Regions from separate parts of the Limnobacter sp. G6BE5S genome, predicted to be linked through region 1. Evidence: predicted binding sites of a transcription regulator. Region 1 holds the regulator's gene; each other region holds the start of a gene.
What was found. Region 1 encodes FliA, which starts transcription of late flagellar genes. Its sites were predicted from a motif close to CTAAAGTTTNNNNNNNNNNNGCCGNTA; they were not measured.

Region 1 (3,278 bases):
ACGAGCAAAATGCAGTGCTGGAAGAAATCAAGCAAATGCGCCAGTTGCTGAAAGATCAAATGACCATGATCACCTGGCGCGATGCCCTGGAGAAGAACCCCCAGCGTGGCGAATTGTGGAACCAGTTAACCCAATCGGGATTCTCTCCCCTGTTTGCACGCACCGTGGTTGAAAAACTGCCTGCAGACCTGACTGATAGCCAGGTGCAAGACTGGGTGATGAATGTCATCAAGAAAAACCTGAACGTGGTGCCTGCCGACAAAGACATTGTTGAAACTGGCGGTACTTTCGCCTTGGTTGGCCCCACCGGCGTGGGCAAAACCACCACCACAGCCAAGCTGGCTGCACGTTGCGTGGTGAAGTACGGCGCCGATTCGCTGGGCTTGATTACCACCGACAGCTACCGGATTGGTGCCCAGGATCAACTGCGCATTTACGGCAAAATTCTGGGTGTTCAGGTTTACACCGCACAAACCCATTCAGACCTTGCCCAGCTGCGCAACACCATGCAACGCAAGCGCCTTATTTTGATCGACACCGTGGGCATGGGTCAGCGTGACTCACGCGTGGCAGAACAAACAAAAATTCTGACCGACAGCCATGTAAAACGCGTTTTGCTACTCAATGCCACCAGCCAACCAGAGACCCTGGATGACGTTGTTCGTCATTACAAGAGCACTGGTCTGAATGGCGCAATTTTGTCCAAACTCGACGAAGCCATCAAAATCGGTGGTGTGCTGGATGTGGTCATGCGTCACAAACTGGCCTTGCATTACATTGCCACCGGCCAGCGCGTACCTGAAGACTTGTTCCCCGCTGATCCTCGCGTGTTGGTGCACCGCGCCATGCGTGCGCGCAGCAGCCAGGCGTTTCAAGCCTCGAGCGAAGAATTGAAATGGAAAATGGCCCAAGTCTCTACGACTGGAATTTAAAGTTTCATGGTCAACTAGAACACATGGATCAAGCTAAAACACTTCGACACCTGTTGGGCCGCAAAGCCGCCACCATTCATCCGATTCTCGGCGACATGGCCAGTGATTATGCGGCCTGCCTGGCCCGATTCGTATTGGAGCAGCAGGCAAGGCAAGAACGTGCCGCGGTGTTGTTTGATGGCTCGGTTGCGGGGCTGCCCCAGTTGCTGCCACCCCATGGTCGGCCCGATCTGATCGAATTTTTCAATGGCAAGCTGAATCTGGAAGACCAGGTCATCGAGCTTGCGCAATCCCAATACCTGGTGGTGGCCCGAATTGGCCTGGAAGCCCTGACCAAAAAACCGGCCCAAGCTGTGGCTTTGCTGGGCAAGCTTCACCGCATGCCCGTGAGCTGCGATCGCTTTTATGCCACTTTGCCCTACGAGGCCGTTGAACTGGCCAAGGCGTTTTCCCCGCAAGACGACTGGTATTGGGTCGTACAACCCACTGCAAGATCGGTTACGCGTGCTTTTCAGGCCATTCGTTCTTCCAAAGGGGTAGACGAAAATATTCACCATCGTGTTATTGTTGCGGGTGTAAGAAGCACAGATGAAGCCGATCACGTGTTTGCAAATTTGCTGGAAAGCACTTCGAGCTTTCTGGTCAATCCGCTGCAGTACGCGGGGCATTTGCCAGCTTTGCCCTCGGGCAAGGCCTTGAACCAGGTCGGTCGGGAGATGATTGCGGCAGGTCGCCGAATTGCAAGAGCCATTTGCTCTTTCGACGAACACGCACTGGCGTAATAACAAGACAGGAAGCACAGACTCCATGTACACAGCCCAGGGCACTTTAGACAAATCAAAGCAGGTGGACCAGTACATTCCGTTGGTTCGCAGGTTGGCCCATCACCTCATCGCCAAATTGCCGGCGTCTGTGCAAATCGACGACCTGATTCAGGCCGGTCTGATTGGCCTGATGGACGCCATTACGCGTTTTGAGGAAGGTCAGGGCGCTCAGTTTGAAACCTATGCCAGCCAGCGAATTCGTGGCTCCATGCTCGATGAATTGCGCGCGGCCGACTGGATGCCCCGTGGCGTGCGCCAGGCGCAACGAAAAATTGAAACTGCAACCCTGAAAGCCGAGCAAAAGCTTGGGCGTTCGGCCAATGAGAAAGAGATCGCCGAGGTCATGGGCGTTAGCCTGGATGAATACCAGGACATGCTGTTTGACTCGCGTGGCGCTTCTCTGGTGTTCTACGACGACTACGCAGATGATGGCGACGGCGAAGGTTACCTTGACCGACAAATTGGTGGTGATGAAGAAGCCAACCCGCTTGAAATGCTGGGTGATCAACGTTTTCGTGAAAATCTGATTCAAGCCATTGAAGACCTGCCGGAACGTGAAAAAATGCTCATGGGACTGTATTATGAGCAAGAGTTAAACTTCCGTGAAATCGCCGCTGTGCTCGGAGTCACTGAATCCCGTGTGTGCCAATTGCACACACAGGCGGTCAGTCGCCTCAAAGCCAAGCTTCGCGAACACTAAGCACACATGGCAGATCCCAAAGCCCAGGGAAAACCGAGAACATTCGAGCAGTCTCGCACCAGGGTCAACCGCTCCCTGATTTTAGTCATCCTCACTGGCGTTGGTCCTTTGACCCTGGCTGCTTTTTACATGGCGGCCACCACCTCTGATCCCGGCAACTGGAAGTTAACCATTCTGCTCACCCTGGCACTGGGTGTACTGGGTGCCTGGTTCATGGGCAACAAGCTCATGTCCGGCTTGCTGGAAATTATCCAGTCTTCCGTTCAATCTGAAAGCCAGTTGCGTCGCCTCATGGAATTGTCAGGTGACTGGTATTGGCATCAAAACTCCGCCCACACCATTGTGCGAATCATTTATCGGGGCAGGGATCAAAACAGCAACTCCCGCAGTGGCTTCAAGCTGCCATTCGACGGCCTGGCCCGTTGGGATGTCGAAGGTTTGAAGTGCATCGATCCACGCTACAACTGGGACACATTCAAAGAACTGCTTGACAGCCACCAACCCTTTGATCGGGTGTGTTTTGAATACTGGCCCCAAGATGCAGAGCGTATTATTTTCGAATCCACCGGTCGTCCCTTGTACAACGCCAAAGGCGATTTTATGGGCTACATGGGGGTGTCTTCCGATCGAACGCAGAAACGCCTGAATGAACAATTGCTCTCCTTGCAGCGTTCCCTGTTGCAAGGTGTGTTGCTTTCTGCGCCCATTCCTGAACTGGCGGCTTCATACGCACGGGGCCTGAAAAACTGCCTCACCGTGCACGCCGAAGTGGTGCTGGGCTTTCGGGACAAATCGGAGCACAACTACTGGCGAGTTCGTGGT
Region 2 (3,278 bases), on a different contig from region 1:
TGGCGCGCTTTTTCGCTCACCATTGCCGCCTTGCTTGCACTGTTTTATTTCAAACGCTCGGTGATGCAAGTACTGGGTGCGTGTGCACTGATAGGACTTGCACTTTACTGAATAATCAACAACACGGAGACAAAGTTTGATCACCAAAGAAATGATGAACAAGTTCATCAACACGCAATTTCCGCAAAGCAAAATCACAGTTGAACATGTAGACGGAGACTCTGCCACGATTCGCCACAAGATCACGGAGGCGGAATTGCGCCCCGGTGGCACGGTGTCGGGGCCTGTGATGTTTTTGGTGGCTGATTGCGCGCTGTACGTGGGTATTCTGGGGAGAATCGGCATTGTGCCTTTGGCGGTGACCACCAATATGAATATCAACTTTTTAAGAAAACCCTCAGCAGACCGCGACATCATCGGCGTGTGTAAGTTGATCAAGGTTGGCAAAACTTTGGCAATTGGCGAAGTGTCTGTGTACTCTGAGGGCTTGCCCGAACCCGTGGCGCATGCCGTGGGCACCTACGCCATTCCGCCCAAAAAAGACTGATCGCGTCCAATCAAAAGGAGCACAACCATGAGTAACACCATTCGCGTACTGGGTATTTCAGGAAGCCTTCGTGCAAAGTCTTGCAACACGGGTTTGTTGCGCGCGGCAGCGGGGCAGTTGCCCCATGGCATGGAAATGCACTTCGCCAATTTGATCGACCTGCCTTTTTTCAATGCTGACCTTGCGGAAAGACCGGCTGCTGTTCAAACCTTTTTTGACCAGGTGAAACAAGCCGATGCCTTGTTACTGGCCTGCCCTGAGTACAACTATTCAATTGCACCGGCCCTGAAAAATGCGATTGACTGGGCTTCGCGTTACCCGGACAACGCCTTGCTGGCCGGCAAGCCAGTGGCCATTTGTGGCGCAGGCGGCGGCATGGGTACTGCGCGTGCCCAGTACCACTTGCGGCAGGTGTGCGTGTATCTCGATTTGCATCCCTTGAATAAACCCGAGGTGTTTGCCAGCGCATTTTCAGGCGGATTCGATGCAGACGGTAATGTGACCGACGAGAAAATCAAGTCAAACCTGGCTGCCCAGTTATTGGCCTTGAAAACATGGAGTCTTCGCCTGAAAGGGTAGGGGTGAAAAAAAATTTCACTTCAGCCCTAAAGAATCATTTTTTCCAAGCGTTAATGAATCATGAGCAGCGCACGACAGTGCACGACACTGAAGGCGACTAGCTCCTAACTAAATAAATTGCTTGGAGAAATATCATGCTAGGAATCAACACCAACGTAGCCTCACTGACCGCCCAAAAGAACCTGTCTGGTTCAGGCATGGGTTTGAACAACGCGATTGCCCGCCTGTCCTCAGGCCTTCGTGTAAACAGCGCCAAAGACGACGCAGCAGGCCTGGCCATTGCCGAGCGCATGCAAGCCCAAATCAAGGGCTACGATGTGGCCGCCCGCAACGCCAACGACGGTATTTCACTGTTGCAAGTGGCCGACGGCGCCATGGGCAAGATCAGCGACAACCTGCAACGGATGCGTGAACTCGCAGTGCAGGCCAAAAACGGCACCCTGAACGACACCGACCGTGTAAACCTGAACCGCGAATACGCGGAGCTGGCCAACGAAGTGGATCGCATTGTGACCGGTAGCACCTTCAACGGCAACAACATGTTTGATGCCGCCAACAAAACACTGAGCTTCCAGGTGGGCACCGGCAACGCGGTTTCCGACACCTTGGCACTGAATTTGACTGACGATGGTCTGGCTGCAGGCAATGACCTGAGCACCATCATGGCCAACGGCGCTGCAAGCATTCAGGCCAACCTCAATGGTGTGGACACGGTAGCGAACGCCACCACCGCGATCACCACGCTGGACGCCTCGATTGACGCCATCACCGGCATTCGTGCTGTGGTGGGTGCGGGCCAAAGCCGACTGGAGCAGGTGGCCTCGTTTGCCGACTTGTCCAGCACCAACTTGCAAGCCGCACGTGGACGGATCATGGATGCAGACTTTGCCAAGGAAACGGCAGCACTGACCCGCTCACAGATTTTGCAGCAGGCTGGCACCGCCATGCTCGCCCAGGCCAACCAGTTGCCCAACAACGTGCTGAGCCTGTTGCAGTAACCCTGAATTGACCAAGCACTGGCTGATCTGACTAGCATCGGATCAGCTGGTTTCGGCAGGGGACATTCCCGGATTCGGACCATTCGTCCTCTGCCTTTTTTCTCCCCGCTGGTGTTTGTACCAATGACATCACGCACCATTTGGCATTAAACTGCATTTATTCCGTAAAAAATGCATATAAATGCAAGATTTCTCTCAAGCCTTTGTACAAGCCTTTACCCTGATCGGGCAAGCTGACCCCACGTTGATCGACATCATTGCTTTGTCGCTTCAAGTCACGTTCACAGCCGTCTCCATTGCATGTTTGCTTGGTTTTCCAATCGGGGCTGCTTTGGCCATTGGCCGGTTTCCAGGGCGAATGGTGCTGGTGGTGTTTCTGAATTCCCTCATGGGTTTGCCACCGGTGGTGGTGGGTTTGGTCATTTACCTGTTTTTATCAGCGGCAGGGCCCTTGGGGTTTCTCCAATTGCTTTACACCCCCACAGCCATGGTGATTGCGCAGGTTGTGCTGGTAACCCCCATTGTGGCGGCGTTGGCCCGGCAAGTGATCGAAGACCTGTACGGCGAATACGACGAAATGTTGCGCGCCATGAATGCCAGTCGCATTCAGACCATTTGGACCCTGATTGTGGATGCACGCTATTCCTTGCTGACCAGTGCGTTGGCTGGCCTGGGCCGTGCGCTGGCCGAGGTGGGGGCCGTGATTATTGTGGGGGGCAACATTGCCAACGTAACCCGTGTCATGACCACCACCATTGCGCTTGAGACCTCGAAGGGTGAATTGGCCCTGGCGCTTGGTCTGGGCATTATTCTGATTGTGCTGTCCATTCTCATCAATGCCGGCCTGTTTCTTTTAAAGCAGGGCGCACAGAAGAGGGCCTATGCTTAAGATGAACAGCGACCTGGTGTTACTTGCCCCACAGAAACCTTTCTCGGGTTTTTTACCGATCCAGTTCGAGGGGGTGCACCTTTCGTTTGGCAAACACCGCATTTTCAGTGATCTGAACCTGAAAATCGACGGGCCGGGCATCACAACCATCATGGGTCCCAACGGCGCAGGAAAAAGCCTGATTTTGCGACTGCTGGCAGGCCTGATTGAGCCCGGCAAAGGATGTGTTCACTTCAGTGGCTTGAATCAAACACCCCGTGATCAA
Region 3 (3,278 bases), on a different contig from region 1:
CAAACAAGCCCATCACGTTCAGGTACGAGCGAATTTCAAGCGGCGTGGGGTTGGCTGGCAAAACAATTGCAGTATCTGACAAGTCAGCCATGATGCTGAATGGGTAACCGCCGTTGGCAAACGCAGTCAAGTTCGGCATGCGGGTGTAGTGGGGCAAATTGGAAAAATCCACGGTGGATTCTGGATCAATGGAACCGCGTGCCACTTGCGATACCCGCGTGCAGGCGCCACCACCCTCCGCCATGAATCCAAAAGCGAATGCCAGCTCGTTGTTGCCGCCCACCCTGAAGGCCGGGATTTGCAAGGCTTCTTCGCTGGTCAGTTCGGCCTGGCCCAACAAATCAATATTGATTTTGTTTTGTACCTGCTCGGATCGTGGTGCAAGGCGGAAGGATTGAATCAGGGAATTATTGATTTCAATGTTCAGCAGTGAATCATTCCAGCGCGAGGGTGCTGTGTACCGGTACTTCAAATCCATCGGGATATTGCGGCCTGCCCAGCTGAACAAATCGGGCGGAAGGCGCAAATTGATCGCAGCACGCGGTTTGTCTGCGCTGACTTCAAGTTGACCCGGAAAGTCGATTAATTCACCAAAGCGCACTGGTCGGTTGGTGGGCACATAGCGTGGTGCGTCATAGGGCTTTCGTGGCGCCCCCAGGTCTACTTTTTTGACCAAGGCTTTCTGTCCACTGAGCACCTGGCCTTCAATCACTAAACCGTACACGGCCTGCAACAACTCCTCGTCAGTACGGCCCATCACGTAAAGGTGTTTGATCCATGGGTTTTCTTTGGCGCTCACAATCATGAGTGATGGGCCTTCAATGTCCGCCTCACTCATACCCTCAGGCATTTTCTTGCCTTTGGTCAAAATGATGGTGTGTCGGGTGCTCGACGCCGTTTCAAGCAAATCAAACTCAGCCTGTCGGTAAAAGGCCTGGGCTCCCATCCAAGAGGCCAGAATACCGGCTGCCTTCATGCTTGTTTCGGTTTGCTCCAGTGGTAAAACCAATGGCAGTTTTAGTTTGCGGTTGTCGCGGGGATCAAAAAAGGGTGCTGGCAACAAGGCCAGGTCATTCACCAGGTTCAATGGTGTTGAGCCAATCGTCAGTGTGCTTTCGGGGCGCATGTCAAGGCGCAGGGTTGGGTTACCCGGGTCTACGCATTCACTGTCGTAAGTACCGTCGTATTCAATCCGCACTGTCGCAAAATCGGAAAACAGCAACGGATCCAGTTCAATATTTATCGTGTGTGGTACACCAGCCCTTGCCACGCTCAGTTGAGAAATACCCGAAAGCTGATTGTTCACGTACACGCGCACAAATGACTGATCGTGTCGCATTCCTTGGGGGTACAGCACACGCAAACTCAGATTGGCGCGAGTCACCAATTCGTCCAGCCGAATACCGGAATTCAAATCAACAAAGCGGTTAATACCACTTAAGCGGACCCCGTTGGGCTGTCCCATCTCGGTAAAAGTCAGGGTTCGGCTCCGTTCTATCGCCACTGTGCTTTCCAAATTGGCTGCCGAAGTATTGGCCTCAATGCTTTCTTGGGCGTGACCAGTCAGGCAAAATAGGGCGAAGGCTAAATAAAATATGTGTCGCATAAGTGGGGTCGCTGGTCTGCTTGGTTGTAAGAACAGGCTTTAAATATTGACCTGATCTGATCATTGCAAAGGTCAATTTTGATTAATATTTGTCAATCTTTAAAAAAATATGAATCATTAATTGACACGTTATCCTATTGTTTTTGTATATGCTTAATTTGTAGAGCTTGTTTTATACAATTATCGCGTGAAGTGCCGAAAAGCGCACACTTTTAGAAAAGAGAATTAACAGTTTAGGGCGAACAACATGGTTTCGACAGAAGAGGTGGGGGATATTTTCTTGCTGCGCGTAGATGCAGTTCGACTGGACAGTGCGGTGGGAACAATCATCCGCAACGCGGTGGTGCCCAAACTGGACTCCACCCGAAAATTTGCTTTGGACATTGGGGCTGTCAAACTGGTGGACTCTGGTGGTTTGGGTTCTCTGGTTGCTTTGCTCAAAAACATCACCAACCACCAAGGCAAGTTGGCCGTGGTTGGCATGAATAAATCCGTGCGAATGATGTTCGAGCTATCTCGAATGGATCGCCAGTTTTCCTTGCTGGATGACATGCCCAAAGCTGTTGCCTTTTTACAGCAGGCTTGAGCCACTGTGACAGAACACGACCTCAACAAGCAGCTACCCCGAATTCTGGTTGTTGATGATTCGGTGGTTGAGCGAAACCTCTTCGTTCACATGGTGGCCAAGTGGGGTTATCCGGTTGAGTTTGCAGCCAGCGGTCAGGAAGCGATCGAACTGATTGAACGTGACCGTTTTCAGTTGGTACTTGCGGACTGGCAAATGCCAGGTATGCAGGGCACCGAGTTGTGCGTGGCGTTACGCCAACTCGACTTGGGGCAGTACACCTACATTATTTTGATGTCGGCCCAAGATGATGAAGAATTTCTGATCAAGGCGCTGGATGCCGGTGCCGATGACGTACTCGCAAAGCCTGTTGATGGCAATGAACTTGAGGCACGGCTGCAGTCCGCTGTGCGTCGAATCGAGCTTCAAGCTCAACTTACCCGGAAAACCAATGAACTGGCGCATGCGCACGAAGTAATTGCACAAGATCTGCGTGCGGTCTCTGGTTTGCAGCGCAGTTTTCTGCCCGAGGCGCAAAGTCCCTTTCAGGGGCTGAATTACCAGTGGCTGTCTGTGCCATCCAAGTATGTGTCGGGTGATCACCTGCAGGTTTTTGAATTGCAGCGCGACGTCTATGGTTTTTACCTGCTCGATGTGTCTGGTCATGGCATTCCGGCAGCGGTCAAATCCATGCAACTGGTTCAAATGTTTGCTGACCGTTCCAACACCAGTATCGTTTTCGAAGGACGCTTGGGCAGCGACGGACAACGGATTGTTTCCAAACCACGCGATGTGGTGGCGCGTCTGAATCGATTGTTTCAGCAAACCGAGTCTGACCTGTCGTATTTCACCATGATCTACGGTGTGTTTAACACGGCAAACCGCAATGTCTCCCTGTGCCAGGCAGGTCACCCGTCTCCGCTTCTGTTATCAAAAGGAAGCACAGCCACTGTGTTGGGTGGTGGGGGTTATCCCGTTGGCTTATTCGAACTTGATGATTTCGAAGACATCGAGCTGACTTTGGGCGACGATGACTCTTTGATTCTTTACTCCGATGGCGTGACCGAGGTGCTCTCGACCAGCTCAGAAGCATTTGGAGAAGAACGG

Region 2: the regulator FliA is predicted to act here: its motif matches at 1,153-1,179, upstream of ACVL1J_RS06070 (flagellin N-terminal helical domain-containing protein).
Region 3: the regulator FliA is predicted to act here: its motif matches at 1,683-1,709, upstream of bcsB (cellulose biosynthesis cyclic di-GMP-binding regulatory protein BcsB).

What each region holds. Positions count from the first base shown of each region.
Region 1 is NZ_JBZFLM010000007.1:14,520-17,797, forward strand. Features, by position in the region: gene flhF (flagellar biosynthesis GTPase FlhF) at 1-932, shown strand, start outside; gene ACVL1J_RS13055 (hypothetical protein) at 956-1,714, shown strand; gene ACVL1J_RS13060 (RNA polymerase sigma factor FliA) at 1,740-2,456, shown strand; gene ACVL1J_RS13065 (sensor histidine kinase) at 2,463-3,278, shown strand, end outside.
Region 2 is NZ_JBZFLM010000003.1:68,876-72,153, reverse strand. Features, by position in the region: gene chrA (chromate efflux transporter) at 1-111, shown strand, start outside; gene ACVL1J_RS06080 (PaaI family thioesterase) at 137-547, shown strand; gene ACVL1J_RS06075 (NADPH-dependent FMN reductase) at 575-1,126, shown strand; gene ACVL1J_RS06070 (flagellin N-terminal helical domain-containing protein) at 1,261-2,124, shown strand; gene ACVL1J_RS06065 (ABC transporter permease) at 2,306-3,013, shown strand; gene ACVL1J_RS06060 (ATP-binding cassette domain-containing protein) at 3,006-3,278, shown strand, end outside.
Region 3 is NZ_JBZFLM010000006.1:236,349-239,626, reverse strand. Features, by position in the region: gene bcsB (cellulose biosynthesis cyclic di-GMP-binding regulatory protein BcsB) at 1-1,606, opposite strand, end outside; gene ACVL1J_RS12660 (STAS domain-containing protein) at 1,854-2,192, shown strand; gene ACVL1J_RS12655 (response regulator) at 2,199-3,278, shown strand, end outside.